Novosphingobium sp. G106: one gene and its partner. The protein of the gene in region 2 interacts with the protein of the main gene of each other region in a pairwise test. Links are inferred from orthologs where the notes say so. Each region holds a gene or a part of one and is shown on either strand. Other genes may lie near its edges. The genes, in order: mtgA and KRR38_RS15985.

Region 1 (8,832 bases), 590 kb from region 2 along the record:
ACTGGAACATCTCGGACCGGCAGCGCGCTTCGTTGTCCTACACCTACGCCAAGGATTCGATCATCCTCGGCGTCAACAATTTCACGACGGCGCCTTTCGGGCTCAGCCTGCTGTCGAACGACTATATCAGCAGCAACCGCCTGCACACCGGCGTGTTCCAGTTGAACTCGGACTGGTCGGACAACTTCTCCACCGAGGTTCGCGGGTTCATCAAGGATTACAAGCGCGGCCAGGATCCGGCGCTCGGTCGCGGCTTCGCGAATTTCCAGGTTTGCGCGGCGCCGACTTCGGATCGCGACAGCAGCGCGGGCAACGCACTGGCGATCAACTGCAACACGAACTATTCCAGCGTCTATTTCGGCCCGGACGTGTCGCGCCAGACCAATGCCCTGCGCGTAAAGACCTATGGCGGCTTGCTTCAGGGACGCCTGAAGGCGGGCGACCACGACGTCAAGATTTTCGCCGAATTCCAGGACGTGAAGACCTTCAACTCGTTCCTGCAGCGTTCGGCCGGCGACTATTACTTCGACTCGATCGCCGACTTCCAGGCGGGCAATGCCCAGCGCTATCGTTACGGCAACGCCGTTCCGACGTTGGTCCCCGAAGACGCCGCAGCCAGCTTCCGCTATCAGGGTTACACCTTCGGCATCCAGGACAACTGGCGCGTCACCGATGCGCTGACGGTCAATGCCGGCCTCCGCTACGACCTCTATGGTGGTAACAGCCTGCCGGCGTTGAACGTCAACTTCCTCAATCGCTACGGCTTCCCCAACACCAAGTATGTCAACGGGTTGGACCTCTTCCAGCCGCGCTTCGGCTTCACCTGGAAGCCGATCAACACGCTGACGATCCGCGGCGGCGCGGGCATCTTCGGCGGCGGTACGCCGGACGTCTACGTATCGAACAGCTTTTCCAATACCGGTGTGCTGACCAACACGATCGACATTTCGCAGAACAACAATGGGACCTATGGCGGCGTCGGCGTCAACGCCACCAATGGCGCGGCGATCCTGACCAATGTCCAGGGCACGACGATACCGGGTGCGGCGAACACGTTGCTTACCAATGCGACGCTGAATACGCTGGCGCCGACCAACGCGCTGGCCAAGAACTTCAAGCTGCCCTCGCAGTGGCGCCTTACCCTGTCGGCCGATTGGCAGCCGGAGGACCTCGGTCCGCTCGGCGGCGGTTGGAGCTTCGGTGCGGACTTCCTCTATTCGCGCGTGCGCGAGCAGGTCTTCTTCACCGATCTGCGCGTGAAGGCCAATGGGCTGCTGACGCCGGATGGCCGCGCGCGTTATACGCCGGTCACCAGCTTTACCGATACCAACTCGGACATCCTGCTGGCTAACTCCAACCAGGGACGTGGCTATATCGGCGTGGTACGTGCCAGCAAGGTGTTCGACTTCGGCCTCGAGGCCAACGTCGCCTACACCTATTCGAACGTTAAGGATCGCAACCCAGCGACCTCCTCGACCGCGTCTTCGAACTATGGCGCGGGCGTCGCGCTCGATGCGAATGGTCCGGCCTACGGCATCTCGAACGATGAAGTTCGCGACTCGATCAAGTTCGACGTGAGCTTCAACCACGCGTTCTTCGGGGACTACAAGACGACCTTGGCGCTCTTCGGTGAAAGCCGCTCGGGACATCCGTTCAGCTATACCTTCCGCGACACCGCCACTCGTTCGACGGTGTTCGGCACGATCGGCACAGGCACGCGCTATCTGCTCTACGTGCCTACCGGCATCAACGATCCCAAGGTGTCCTACGCCAACGCGACCGATGCCCAGTTGTTCGACGACTATCTCAACAAGACCGGGCTTTCGAAATATCGCGGCCAGATCGCCCCGCGCAATGCTTTCCGCTCGGCCTGGGTGACGAGGCTCGACCTCCACTTCGCGCAGGAACTGCCCACTTTCGTCGGCGATGCGAAGTTCCAGCTGTTCATGGATATCGAGAACTTCACCAACCTGCTCAACAAGAACTGGGGCCAGATTCGCGAATATGCGTTCCCCTATTCGGTCTCGCCGGTGCAGGTGACCTGCCTGACCACGCCAGTTGCGACCGGGACCGCGCCGGGCGCCGCAACCGCTCAGAACGCCGGTCAAGCCTGCCAGCAGTACCGCTACACCGCCAACCAGACGTCGGGCGGGCAGTTCACCGCACCGACCGACACGATCTACGCCAAGCAGTCGCTCTACGCGATCCGCATCGGCGCGCGGATCAGCTTCTAGGCTTCGTCACGCCGCAAGCGTGTCAAAGGGGGAAGTGGGGAGGGGGCGAAAGTCCTCTCCCCTTTTTCATATGCGCTTCATCGGACTTGTGGTTATGTCCTTCGAAACGGGCGCGATTTTTCATTTTCCGGGGGAGTTTCCTGCCATGAATCCCATTCGCCGCCAGCGCGCCGCGCTGTTCCTTGCCGCTGCCTGTCTTGCACCGTTCGCCCAGGCTCACGCTGCCGGCTGCTCCGCTTCGGGCGCTGCGCCGCTCAGCATCGGCACCGTCCTGCCGGTCGAGCCCGGCGGTGCGCGCAGCTTCACGCTGGCGCTGGGCGTGCGTGAGGGGGTGATCGTCGATCTCGTCCGCGTCACGCCGAAGGCCTCGGGTGACGAAGGCGACGACGAGCACGATCGCGACGATGAGCATGGTGATTCTGGCAAGCCCGCGCTCCAGGGCATCAAGCTCTGCGACGCCAAGGGCAATATCCTGGCGCCGCAGCCGGGGGAGGTCTTTGCCAAGGGCGGCAGCCTGAGCACCACAGAGGACGGCGAGCGGCTGCGCTTCTTCGCCAATGCCGCCGGCGACTATCTCGTCACGGTCGCGCCGAGCGACGAGCCGCGCGAGATCCTTGTGCGCCGCCGCGAGGTGGGCAGCGGCCCGGCGCCGGTTGTCTCGGCCACGCTCGGCCGGGACCAGAAGGGCATCACCTCGTCGAGCGCGCCGATGGTCTTTTCCTTCGCCGGCACCGCCGGGCAATGGGTCGAGCTCAAGTCCACCTCGGAAAAGGACACGCTGTTGCGGCTCGCCGCGCCCGACCGCGAGGGTAACTATTCGGTCGTTGCCGAGAATGACGATAGCGACGGGCTCAACCCGATGATCCGGCGCAAACTGCCGATCACCGGCACCTATTTCGTCCAGGTCGATGCGCTGTCGGACGAGCCCGGCGAATTCGCGCTGACGCTGAACCGCATCGAGGCGCCGAAGCCGCCGCCGCCTCCTGCAGCGCTGCGGGTCGGGGCCACAGTTTCGGGCAAACTCGCCGACGGCGATGCCATCGCGATGTACGCGCTGCCGGTCGCGGCCGGCCACAGCTACCGCCTCGAACTGACCGCGACCTATGACGGCGTCGTCGCGATCGGCGTGCCCAATCCGGTCGAGCCCGACGACGGCGGCACCGGCGCCGATGCCGGCTTCACCGAGATCAAGTCCCAGGACAGCGGCACCACGGGTACCGAGAAGCTCAACTTTGCCGCGCGCGGTAACGGCCAGGTGCTGGTGCGGGTGAAGAGCTTCGGCATCGGCGAGACCGATGGCGGCTATACGCTGAAGGTTGTCGATCTCGGCGGGTAGGCTGTCGGACGAACATTGCACATCTGTGCTTCGGCAAGCTCAGCACAAGCGGGTTTTGGGAAACACCAAGGCCCGCTCAGCCTGAGCTTGTCGAAGGCCGCGCGCAACGCGCTCAATCGTAAACGCAGCCATCCAGCGCCGAATTGCGCACCACGCCGCTGCGCTTGGCGATGGTGTTGCCGTGGCGGCGGGTGAAGCCGGTCGCGTCGACCACCGCGCGCTTCTTCGGGCTGGGCAGGGCCGCGGCGATGCGCGCGGCCTCGATCGGGGTCAGCTTGGCGGCGGAGTGCTTGTAATAGCGCTGCGCCCCGGCCTCGACGCCGTAGGTGCCGATCCCGGTCTCGGCGACGTTGAGGTAGACCTCCATGATCCGCCGCTTGCCCCAGATGTTCTCGATCAGCAGGGTGAACCAGGTTTCCAGGCCCTTGCGCGCATAGCGGGTCCAGCCAGTGCCCTGCCATAGGAAGACGTTCTTGGCGGTCTGCTGGCTGATCGTCGAGCCGCCGCGCAGCTTGCCGCCATCGGCGTTGCGCTCCATCGCCTTCTCGATCGCCCGGCGGTCGAAGCCGTTGTGGGTGCAGAACTTGCTGTCCTCGCCGGCGATCACCGCGGCGACCATGTCGCGGTCGATGCGGCTTAGCGGCTCCCAGTCTTTCTCGAAGCCGTTGGAATCGAACAGCATCGTCAGCGTGATCGGCGGCGGCACGAATTTGTAGATCACGGTCATGCCGACGCTGATCGCGAGGAAATAGAGGATTATGCGCCCGATCCACCAGCCGATCCGATACATCCGACCATGTTCGGAGCGGGGCGAGGAGCGCTTGAAGAAGCTGAAAGCCATGGCCGCTGGTTAGCGGAAGAGGCCCGGCGAGGTAAACGGGCGCAGTGCGGTTGTCCGCGGGGAGATCGGGCAGTAGGCATGTCTTCATGAAAAGATCACTCGCCGGGATCGGCCTTTCTCTCGCGTTCGGCCTCGTGCCGCAGATCGCCCACGCGGAAGACCGCGATTTCTGCGCCAACCGGCCGGGGCTGGGTACCCCCGCTTGCACGCTCGCGCCCGGTCGCGCCATGATTGAGGTTGGCGTCGCGGGCTGGGATCACACGAGCGACGGCGCTTCGATCGAGGACGAAGTGACCTTGGGCGATGCGCTGCTGCGAGTCGGCGTCACCGAGACCACAGAAGTCCAGATCGGCCTCGCCAGCCATGTCATCGACCGCAGCCGCGACCGAGTTACGGGGGCGATCATGCGCGACGCAGGCATCGGCGATGGCACCTTCGCCGTGAGGCAGAGCCTGAGCGGACCCAACGGCAAGGTCGCGGTGCAGGCCTTCGTCACCACGCCGTTGCGCGGTGGCGGGCCGGCGAGCTTCGGCATGCTGCTTCCGGCCGGTTTCGACCTGCCCAGCGGTTTCGAGCTCGATCTCACCCCCGAAGTCGATCTTGCCGCGAACGGGAGCGGGAATGGCCACCACCTCGCCTGGGGCGGTGTCGTCGGCCTGTCGCACCCGCTCGCCAAGCAGGTGAGCCTGACCGGGGAGGTCGCCGCATTCCGGGATGACGACCCGACCGGGCACAGCACCGATGCGCGGGTCGCGTGCTCGCTGGCCTGGCAGGTGAGCGACAGGTTCCAGCTCGACGTAGAGGCTGATGCCGGGCTTTCGTCCGACGCGCCCGACCGCTCCTTGCTGTTCGGGCTGGCCTGGCAGTTCCGCTGATAACGAAGAGGATGTTTCGATGACCGACCTTGAGGCGATCCAGCAACTGATTCACCGCTACACCGACGGCTGCAACCGGCAGGACTGGCCGCAGGTCATGGCGACTTTTGCCGAGGACGGCATCTGGGAGGTGGCGGGAGCAGAACTGACCGGCCATGCCACGATCCAGGCGGCGATGGCCGGGTTCCTCGCGGGCATGGACTATTTCACCCAGCTGGCATCAGCCCCGGTCATCGCCGTCGACGGCGACCGGGCGACCGCCCGCACCACGATCCGCGAAGCCGGCAAGTTCGCCGGCCGCGACGAGGGGCTGGAAATCCTCGGCTATTACGCCGACGACCTGGTGCGAACCGCGGCGGGCTGGCAGTTCGCCCGGCGCAAGTTCAACAGCTTCGGCATGCACCGCTTTGCGTTGCTGCCGGGACCGGCGTTCTAGTGATCAACTTGACCGAACCAAATTCGTCACTCCGGACTTGATCCGGGGTCCCGCTCGTTGCGTCTAGGGGCAAGGTCGCAAAGGCAGCGGGATCCCGGATCAAGTCCGGGATGACGGTGTAAGGCGATGACGCTCTAGGCTGAGGGCTTCGGCTCGCGCGGCCAGCGGTGGGTGGGCCGGGTTAGCATCGTGATCATTCCCTCGGGCACGCTGACCTTGGCCAGGTCGTCGGTCACCGCATCCATCGCCGAGGCCTTGAGCGCCTTGGCAGCATCCTGCGGCGTCGCGAACCAGCATTCCTCGATCGCGTCGAATGGGAAGGGGGCGGGCGGGGCTTCGATGCTGAAATTGATCGCCCAGCGGCTGACGCCGAGCTCGCCGGCCTTTTCGGCGGCGAGGCGCGAGTGCGCGTCCTTGAGATAGGCGTCGAAGTCCTCGCGCGACACTTCGGGCCGGCGCAGCAGGAAGCGGAATACCGCGGCCTCACCCAGCGGACCGTCGACCGGGCGTTTCTCGGTGCAGTAGAAGCTGAAGTCGGGGGTGTAGCGGTCGAACACGCGCAGTTCGTCCTCGTCGATCAGCACGCGCTGTTCCTTCGAGAAGCCCTTGCCGTAGAAGGTGTCGAGCACCGGCGCCTCGGAGACGCTGACGCCGTCGTGCTCGGTAGAGACCGGCAGGTCGCCGAGCGAGGGATCGTCGATGCGCGTGGTATAGCGCATCCAGTCGATCGTCCCGTCCATCGCCGGGAACTGGCTGGCGAAGACGGCGTGCGACTTCCAGGTGCGTGGCCAGTCTTCCCAGGCGACGTTCTTCGCGCGGCGGGCCAGATAGAGCATCTTGTAGGGCATCGTTCTCTCCGATTTCTTGTTTGAGCGGGTCAGGCCCTGAAGATCATGACAGATCGGCTTCGCTGAACACCGCGATGGGCTCGATGGCCTTCATCATGATAAGCGGGATCACGCGGGTCGTGCGCGTCTGATAGACGCCGTAGAACGGGAAGCTGTCGACCATGAAGGCCCAGACCTTTTCGCGCTCGGCGCCCTCGGGCTCGCGCCATGAGGCGCGGAAGGCCTGGGTAGCGATCTGGAAGTCGACCGTCTCGGCGGCGCGGATGTTGTGATACCACTGCGGGCTGTCGTCGGCGCCGCCCTTCGAGGCGCAGATCACCACTTCGCCGCCGATGTCGCCGTAGCTGAGCCCCTGGATCATCGTCTTGCCGCTCTTGCGGCCCTTGTAGCGGATCAGGCAGTGCGTGCCGAAAGGATGGCCGTCGGCTCCGGTCAGGTCCATGATATGGCCCTGCGCGCCGCCCGAGCGCAGATAGAGCCGGCGGTGTTCCTTGACCCATTCGAACGTCCCGGCCGGGCGCGTGATCTCGGGTAGCTGGCTCACTCTTTATCCTCTCGGCTGAACGGTTTCCCCGATCTAGTCCGGCTTCGTAAAGCCTGTCCACGGGGATGGCCGGTCGGTCGCTGTCGGGCAAGAGCCATGACCGTCAAAGCAAACCGGACAAAAGAAAACCCCCCGCCCGATGAGGGGCGGGGGTCAATTCGTTTCACCCTACGAGCGAGATTACATCGCCGGGATCAGCCGCCTGTCGAGGGCGATGCGCTGCATCGCCTTCTGCAGCTTCTCGAAGGCACGAACCTCGATCTGGCGGACGCGTTCGCGGCTGACGTGATAGACCTGGCTCAGTTCCTCGAGCGTCTTGGGGTCGTCGATCAGCCGCCGTTCGGTCAAGATCTGCTTCTCGCGGTCGTTGAGGCTGTCCATCGCTTCCACCAGCATGGCGTGGCGCATGGTCGTCTCTTCGGCATCCGCGACGAGCTCGTCCTGCAGCGGGCCGTTGTCGGGCAGCATGTCCTGCCACTGGCCTTCGCCGTCCTCACGGAACGAGACGTTGAGCGAGGCGTCGCCGCCCAGCATCATGCGCCGGTTCATGTTCACCACTTCGGTCTCGGACACGCCGAGCGTGGTGGCGATCTTCGCGACGTCGTCGGGATGCAGGTCCGCATCTTCGTAGGCGTCGAGGTTCTTCTTCATGCGCCGCAGGTTGAAGAACAGCTTCTTCTGCGCCGCAGTGGTGCCCATCTTCACCAGGCTCCACGACCGCAGGATGAACTCCTGGATCGAGGCCTTGATCCACCACATGGCATAGGTCGCCAGGCGGAAGCCGCGCTCGGGCTCGAATTTCTTCACGCCCTGCATCAGGCCGATGTTGCCTTCGGAAATCAGCTCTGAAACCGGCAGGCCATAGCCGCGGTAGCCCATGGCGATTTTCGCCACGAGTCGCAGATGGCTCGTCACCAGTTGCGCTGCCGCTTCCGGATCACCATGTTCCGAGTAACGCTTGGCGAGCATGTATTCCTGCTCAGGTGCAAGCACAGGGAACTTCTTGATTTCCGACAGATAGCGGTTGAGGCTCTGCTCACCACCCAAAGTCGGCACTACAGGAAGATTACGTTCCATATCGCTCACGCTTACGAGTTGCCCCGCTCCTTAAAAGTCGGCGTACCGTTGCTAGCCCTATAAAAGGCGCCTGCCCTGGCCGCCACGCACGTTTGGTTTATAACACGAAAGTTCTTCACCGGTTCCGCAATTCTCCGATCAGTGTGACCATGTCTTCCGGTAATTCGCTGGCGAAACGGACAGCTTCTCCGGTGCCCGGATGAATGAAGCCGAGCTCTGCGGCATGAAGCGCCTGGCGCTGAAACCCGAGGGTTTGGAGGATCGGCCGGAGCCGTGGGGGAGAACGTCCATAGACAGGATCCCCTAATAGCGGATGGCCGATTGACGACATATGAACGCGCACCTGGTGTGTACGCCCGGTCTCCAACCGGCACTCGACCAGGGCGGCACCCTGTAGCGGTTCGAGGGTCTTGTAGTGGGTGACCGCATGCTTGCCGCGGCCATCCTCGACCAGGGCCATCTTCTTGCGATTGACGTTCGAACGGGCGATCGCACCCCGTATCGTGCCTGCGAGCGGTACCGGCAGACCGGCGACCACCGCATGATAGGCGCGTTCGATCGAATGGTCGGCGAACTGCTTCGCCAGCCCCTCGTGTGCCGCATCGGTCTTGGCGACCACCAGCAGCCCCGAGGTGTCCTTG
Region 2 (4,792 bases):
CCAGATCGCCACCGGCCGCGCGCACCGCGGCCATGACCGCGAGCGAATTCATCACCCAGTGCTCGCCGGGCTCGGCAATCGTGTAGCAGACGCGGCGGTCGCCCATGTCGGCGGTGACCAGCGAGCCGCCGTTGGCCGCCGCGATCGTGTCGAGCAGACGAACGTCGGCATGGGCGCTGCGGCCGAAGCCGACGACGGTGAGAAAGTATTGCTCGGCCTTGGCCTTGAGCCGCGCGTAATGTGGGCTGTCGGCGGGGATGATGGCGACGCCGCCGGGCTCGACGCCTTCGAATATCTCGCCCTTGGCGTCAGCGATGGCCTCTTCCGATCCGAGCATCTCGATATGCGCGGGGGCGATCGTGGTGACGACGGCGACGTGCGGGCGGACCTGGCGGGTCAGCGCGGCGATCTCGCCCGAGTGGTTCATGCCCATCTCGAAGATGCCGAAGCGGCTGCGCGAGGGCATGCGGGCGAGGCTCAGCGGCACGCCCACGTGGTTGTTGTAGCTCTTGACCGAACGGTGCGCCGCGCCGCGGCTCGAACGGTCGAGCGCGGCGAAAATCGCCTCCTTGACGCCGGTCTTGCCGACCGAACCGGTCACGCCAACAATCTGCGCCGAAGTCCGCGCCCGCGAGGCCTTGGCCAGCGCTTCGAGCGCGGCCGTGGTGTCGGAGACGAGGATGTGCGGGTAATCGACCGGGCGATCGACCACCGCGGCGGCAGCGCCCTTGGCGAAGGCCATTTCGAGGAAGCGGTGGCCGTCCATGTTCTCGCCCTTGAGCGCGAAGAACAGGTCGCCAGGCAGCACGTCGCGGCTGTCGATCTCGACGCCCGAGACCTGGAAGTCGGCATTGGCCACGCCTTTCACGGCGCGGGCGATGGAGATCGCGTCCCACAGCGCCAGCGGCAGGTCGTCCGCCTCATCCACGGGCCAATCGAGAATTCGTGCAACCGCAGCCATCTTAGTCCTCTTCCGGAGTGCCCGCGCACTCTCTTGCAACCGTAACGTCGTCGAACGGCAGCACGCGCGTGGCGTCGCCGCTGCCGATGATCTGGCCCTGTTCGTGCCCCTTGCCGGCAATCAGGACGATGTCGCCCTGCCCGGCCTCGGCCACTGCCGCGGCGATCGCCCCGCGCCGGTCGCCGATCTCGCGCAGCCCGCTGGCCCCAGCGAGCACCTGCGCGCGGATCGTCGCCGGATCCTCGCCGCGCGGATTGTCGTCGGTGACGATGCCCAGGTCGGCATGGGCCGCGGCGACGCGCCCCATCTCGGGCCGCTTGCCCTGGTCGCGGTCCCCGCCCGCGCCGAACACGACGATCAAGCGTCCTGCGACGTGCGGACGCAGAGCTGCGATGGCCGCCTCGAGCGCATCGGGCGTATGCGCGTAATCGACATAGACCGGCGCGCCGGCGCGGTTCAGCGCAGCGCGTTCGAGCCGGCCCCGCACGGGCTGCAGGCGGGAGAGCGCGTCGAAAGTCTGCTTCGCGTCCCCGCCTGTCGCCAGCACCAGTCCCGCCGCGACGAGGGCGTTGGCCGCCTGATAGGCGCCGATCAGCGGCAGCTTGACCGTATAGGCCGCGCCGGCGTGCTCGATCTTGAGCACCTGGCCGAGCAGGCCGGGCTCGCGCGAGACAAGGCGGATCGCATCGCCCGCCGCGCCCACGGTCAACAGCTCCAGCCCCCGCCGGCGCGCGTGGCCCATCGCCTTGACCGACCAGGCGTCGTCCGACCAGACCACCGCCTTGCCGCCATCCTCGACGACTTCGTCGAACAGCCGCATCTTGGCCGCGAAGTAGTCGTCCATGTCGGCGTGGTAGTCGAGGTGGTCGCGGCTGAGGTTGGTGAAGGCGCCGGCGGCGACTTTCAGCCCCTCGTTGCGGAACTGCGAGAGCCCGTGGCTCGACGCTTCGTAGGCGACGTGGGTCACGCCTTCGCGAGCCAGGCCCGTCATGTTGGCGAGGAACGTGACGATGTCTGGCGTGGTCAGCCCGGTGGAGACGGTCTCATCGGGCGTCGTGACGCCGAGCGTGCCGATCGAGGCCGCGCGATGCCCGGCCATGCGCCAGAGCTGGCGCGTTATCTCCGCGGTCGAGGTCTTGCCGTTGGTCCCGGTCACCGCGACCACGGTCTCGGGCACCGGCGTGAAGAACCGAGCCGCGAGGTGCGCGAACGCACGGCGCGGCTCGGAACTGGCGAAATGGACTGCGCCTTCGACCTTGGCCTCGGGCCGGGCAACCACGGCGATGGCGCCGGCGGCGATTGCGGCGGGAATGAAATCCTCGCCGTTGACCTTAGCGCCCTGGAAGGCGCCGAACACGGTGCCCGGCGCGACCTTGCGGTTGTCGATGGCGAAACCGGTTACCGGCGCTTCATTGCCGGCGGCCAGCGGCATTCTGGCCGCTGCAGCGAGCGCGTCGAGCCTCATTCCTCGGCACCGTGCGGGATCAGCGGCGACAGCTCCGAGATGTCGATATCGCGCGTCTCGTCGGGCATGATGCCGAGCAGCGGACCGATGCGGGGGACGACGCGGCCGACGATCGGCGCGGCGTTCCAGGCGGCGGTGCGCTGGAACGAGGTCGCCTGGGTGCCCTGCGGCTCGTCGAGCATGGCGATGACGACGTAGCGCGGGTGATCCATCGGGAAGGCCGAGGCGAAAGTCGCCACCAGCGAGGTCTTGCGATAGCCGCCAGCGCCGGGCTTCTCGGCCGAGCCTGTCTTGCCGCCGACGCGGAAACCGGGGGCGTCGGCCTTGCGGCCGGTACCGTCCTCGACGATCATCCGCAGCAGCTGGCGGATCCGCGCGCTGGTCGAGGCCTTGAATACGCGGCGGCCCGCGGGCACCTGCGCCGGGGTCAGCTTGTTGAGCGTCGCCGGCCGCCAGATGCCGCCGTTGACCAGGGCCGCATAGGCCGAGGCCAGGTGCAGCGGCGTCACTGCGATACCGTGGCCGTAGGACACGGTCATCGTCGTGATCAGCGACCAGCCGCCGTCCTTGGCCTCGCCGCGCGGCCACAGCGGGAAGCCGCGTGCGGGCAGTTCGATATAAGGGCGCTCGTTCATGCCCAGCGCGCGCATCGTAGCGTTGAGCCGCGCCGGGCCCAATTCGTCGGCGACGTGGGCAGTGACGATGTTCGACGAATGGATCAGCGCCTCGGGCACGTTCAGCGACGCGCCCATGTTATGGCTGTCCTTGATCGTGAAGCCGCCGATCTGGAACGGGGTCGCCGGATAGCGGCGCGACATGTCGGTGACCGTGCCGGCATCGAGCGCCGCAGCGACGGTGATCGGCTTGAAGGTTGAGCCGAGCTCGTAGACCTGGTTGGTCACGCGGTTGAAGATGTTGGGGGTCGAGGCCTCGTCGATCAGGTTCGGATTGAACGAGGGCAGCGAGGCCAGCGCAACGACTTCGCCGGTGTCGACGTCGAGGATGATCCCTGCCGCGCCCTTGGCATTGGTCTCGCGGATACCGCGGCCCAGTTCGTCTTCCAGGGCGCCCTGAACGCGCAGGTCGATCGACAGCATCGCCGGGGTGCCGCGCGTGGCGGGATCAGTCAGGCGGTCGTTGAATACCTGCTCCATGCCCACGCGGCCCTTGCCGTCGGCGCCGACGAAACCGAGGATATGCGCCGCCATCGAGCCTTGCGGATAGAACCGCTGGTTCTCGCGCGGGAACTCGAGCGCCGGCTCGCCGATGGCGTGAACCTTGTTGGCATCCTCGGGCAAGATGCGGCGGCGCAGGTAACCGGGCTTGCCGTCGGCCAGCCGCTCGGTCAGTTCGGCTTGGTCCATGTCCGGGAAGATCCGCACCAGCGCGGCGGCGACTTCGGCGGGCGACTTGACCAGCGGCGAGCCCCCCTCGCCCAGCGCCTTTGGGTTGTACCACAGGGCATAGGCATTGAACGCGCGCGCCAGCGGCACGCCGTTGCGGTCGACGATCTCGCCGCGATCGGGCAGCAGCGCGTCGAAAGCGCTGACCGGTCCGCGGCCGGGCTCGAACACGCCGAGCAGGGCAATGCGGATCAGCGCACAGACCGCGATCAGCCCGAACAGCGCCAGCACCCAGAGCATGCGCCACTTGGCTTCCAGCAGCGAGCGCTGGCGTACGTTTACCAGCTGGCGGCGGCCCGTCGTGATCGTGGAGGCGACGGCAACGGCGGTCATTCCTCTTCGATCCTGCCTTTCGCGATCACCTGCTTGCGGGTCGAACGCAGTTCGATGCGCGCGAGGCGGTCCTTGAGGTCGGTTGCTTCGGCCGGTTTGCGCGTGCCGCCGGCGGGCACTTCGGCGGCGACCGCCTTGCCGGTGAGCGGCGAGACCATCGCGGTCAGGGCCGAGGGGGCGGGCGTGTCTTCCTCATCCTGGCGCGCGACGCGGATCGGCGACGGCGCGCCCGGGCCGCGGGCCTTGCCGAAGGCCACGAGCTGGCGCTCGCCCTCGATATACTGATCGGCCTTGGGCGCTTCGTAGCCGAACTCGACATCGTTGACCGCGCGCAGCTGCTGCTGGTTGGCGCGGGTCTCGAACTCGGTCTCGAGCGCGATCTTCTCCTGCTTGAGCGCGACGATCTGGCGCTCGGTCAGGCGAACCTGGCTTTTGACGGCGTTGACCCGGAAGGTCAGCACCAGGGTCAGCGCGACGCAGACCGTGAGGATCACGGCCCAGCCGATAGCGCGCGTACGGTCGCGGGTCAGGTTCATGCCGCTCTCCTCTCGCGCGCCGGAGCATCGGTTCGCATGGCGCTGCGCAGCGTCGCCGAGCGTGCACGCGGGTTGCGGTCGGTCTCGGCGTCGG

What was found.
Region 1: the proteins of KRR38_RS15985 (region 2) and mtgA interact in binary tests that used the Escherichia coli proteins (3 or more experiments, as listed by UniProt). The link is inferred for Novosphingobium sp. G106 from one-to-one orthologs.

Annotation. Positions count from the first base shown.
Region 1 is NZ_JAHOOZ010000001.1:2,768,076-2,776,907, reverse strand. What follows is about bases 2,522-5,257. They hold mtgA (monofunctional biosynthetic peptidoglycan transglycosylase), read right to left. Parts: upstream 4,361-5,257; coding sequence 3,683-4,360; downstream 2,522-3,682. Other genes in these bases: KRR38_RS13250 (transporter), read left to right, coding at 4,498-5,257; KRR38_RS13260 (hypothetical protein), read left to right, coding at 2,522-3,570. Outside these bases: KRR38_RS13265 (TonB-dependent receptor), read left to right, coding at 1-2,234; more of KRR38_RS13260, read left to right, coding at 2,380-2,521; more of KRR38_RS13250, read left to right, coding at 5,258-5,286; KRR38_RS13245 (nuclear transport factor 2 family protein), read left to right, coding at 5,306-5,722; KRR38_RS13240 (EthD domain-containing protein), read right to left, coding at 5,857-6,570; KRR38_RS13235 (nitroreductase/quinone reductase family protein), read right to left, coding at 6,614-7,114; RNA polymerase sigma factor RpoH, read right to left, coding at 7,295-8,191; KRR38_RS13225 (RluA family pseudouridine synthase), read right to left, coding at 8,307-8,832. UniProt on the Escherichia coli protein: Peptidoglycan polymerase that catalyzes glycan chain elongation from lipid-linked precursors. May play a role in peptidoglycan assembly during cell division in collaboration with other cell division proteins.
Region 2 is NZ_JAHOOZ010000001.1:3,355,689-3,360,480, forward strand. The notes cover bases 1,793-4,792. They hold KRR38_RS15985 (penicillin-binding protein 2), read right to left. Parts: upstream 4,163-4,792; coding sequence 2,423-4,162; downstream 1,793-2,422. Other genes in these bases: KRR38_RS15980 (UDP-N-acetylmuramoyl-L-alanyl-D-glutamate--2,6-diaminopimelate ligase), read right to left, coding at 1,793-2,426; KRR38_RS15990 (hypothetical protein), read right to left, coding at 4,159-4,698; rsmH (16S rRNA (cytosine(1402)-N(4))-methyltransferase RsmH), read right to left, coding at 4,695-4,792. In the rest of the region: murF (UDP-N-acetylmuramoyl-tripeptide--D-alanyl-D-alanine ligase), read right to left, coding at 1-961; more of KRR38_RS15980, read right to left, coding at 963-1,792. UniProt on the Escherichia coli protein: Essential cell division protein that catalyzes cross-linking of the peptidoglycan cell wall at the division septum. Required for localization of FtsN.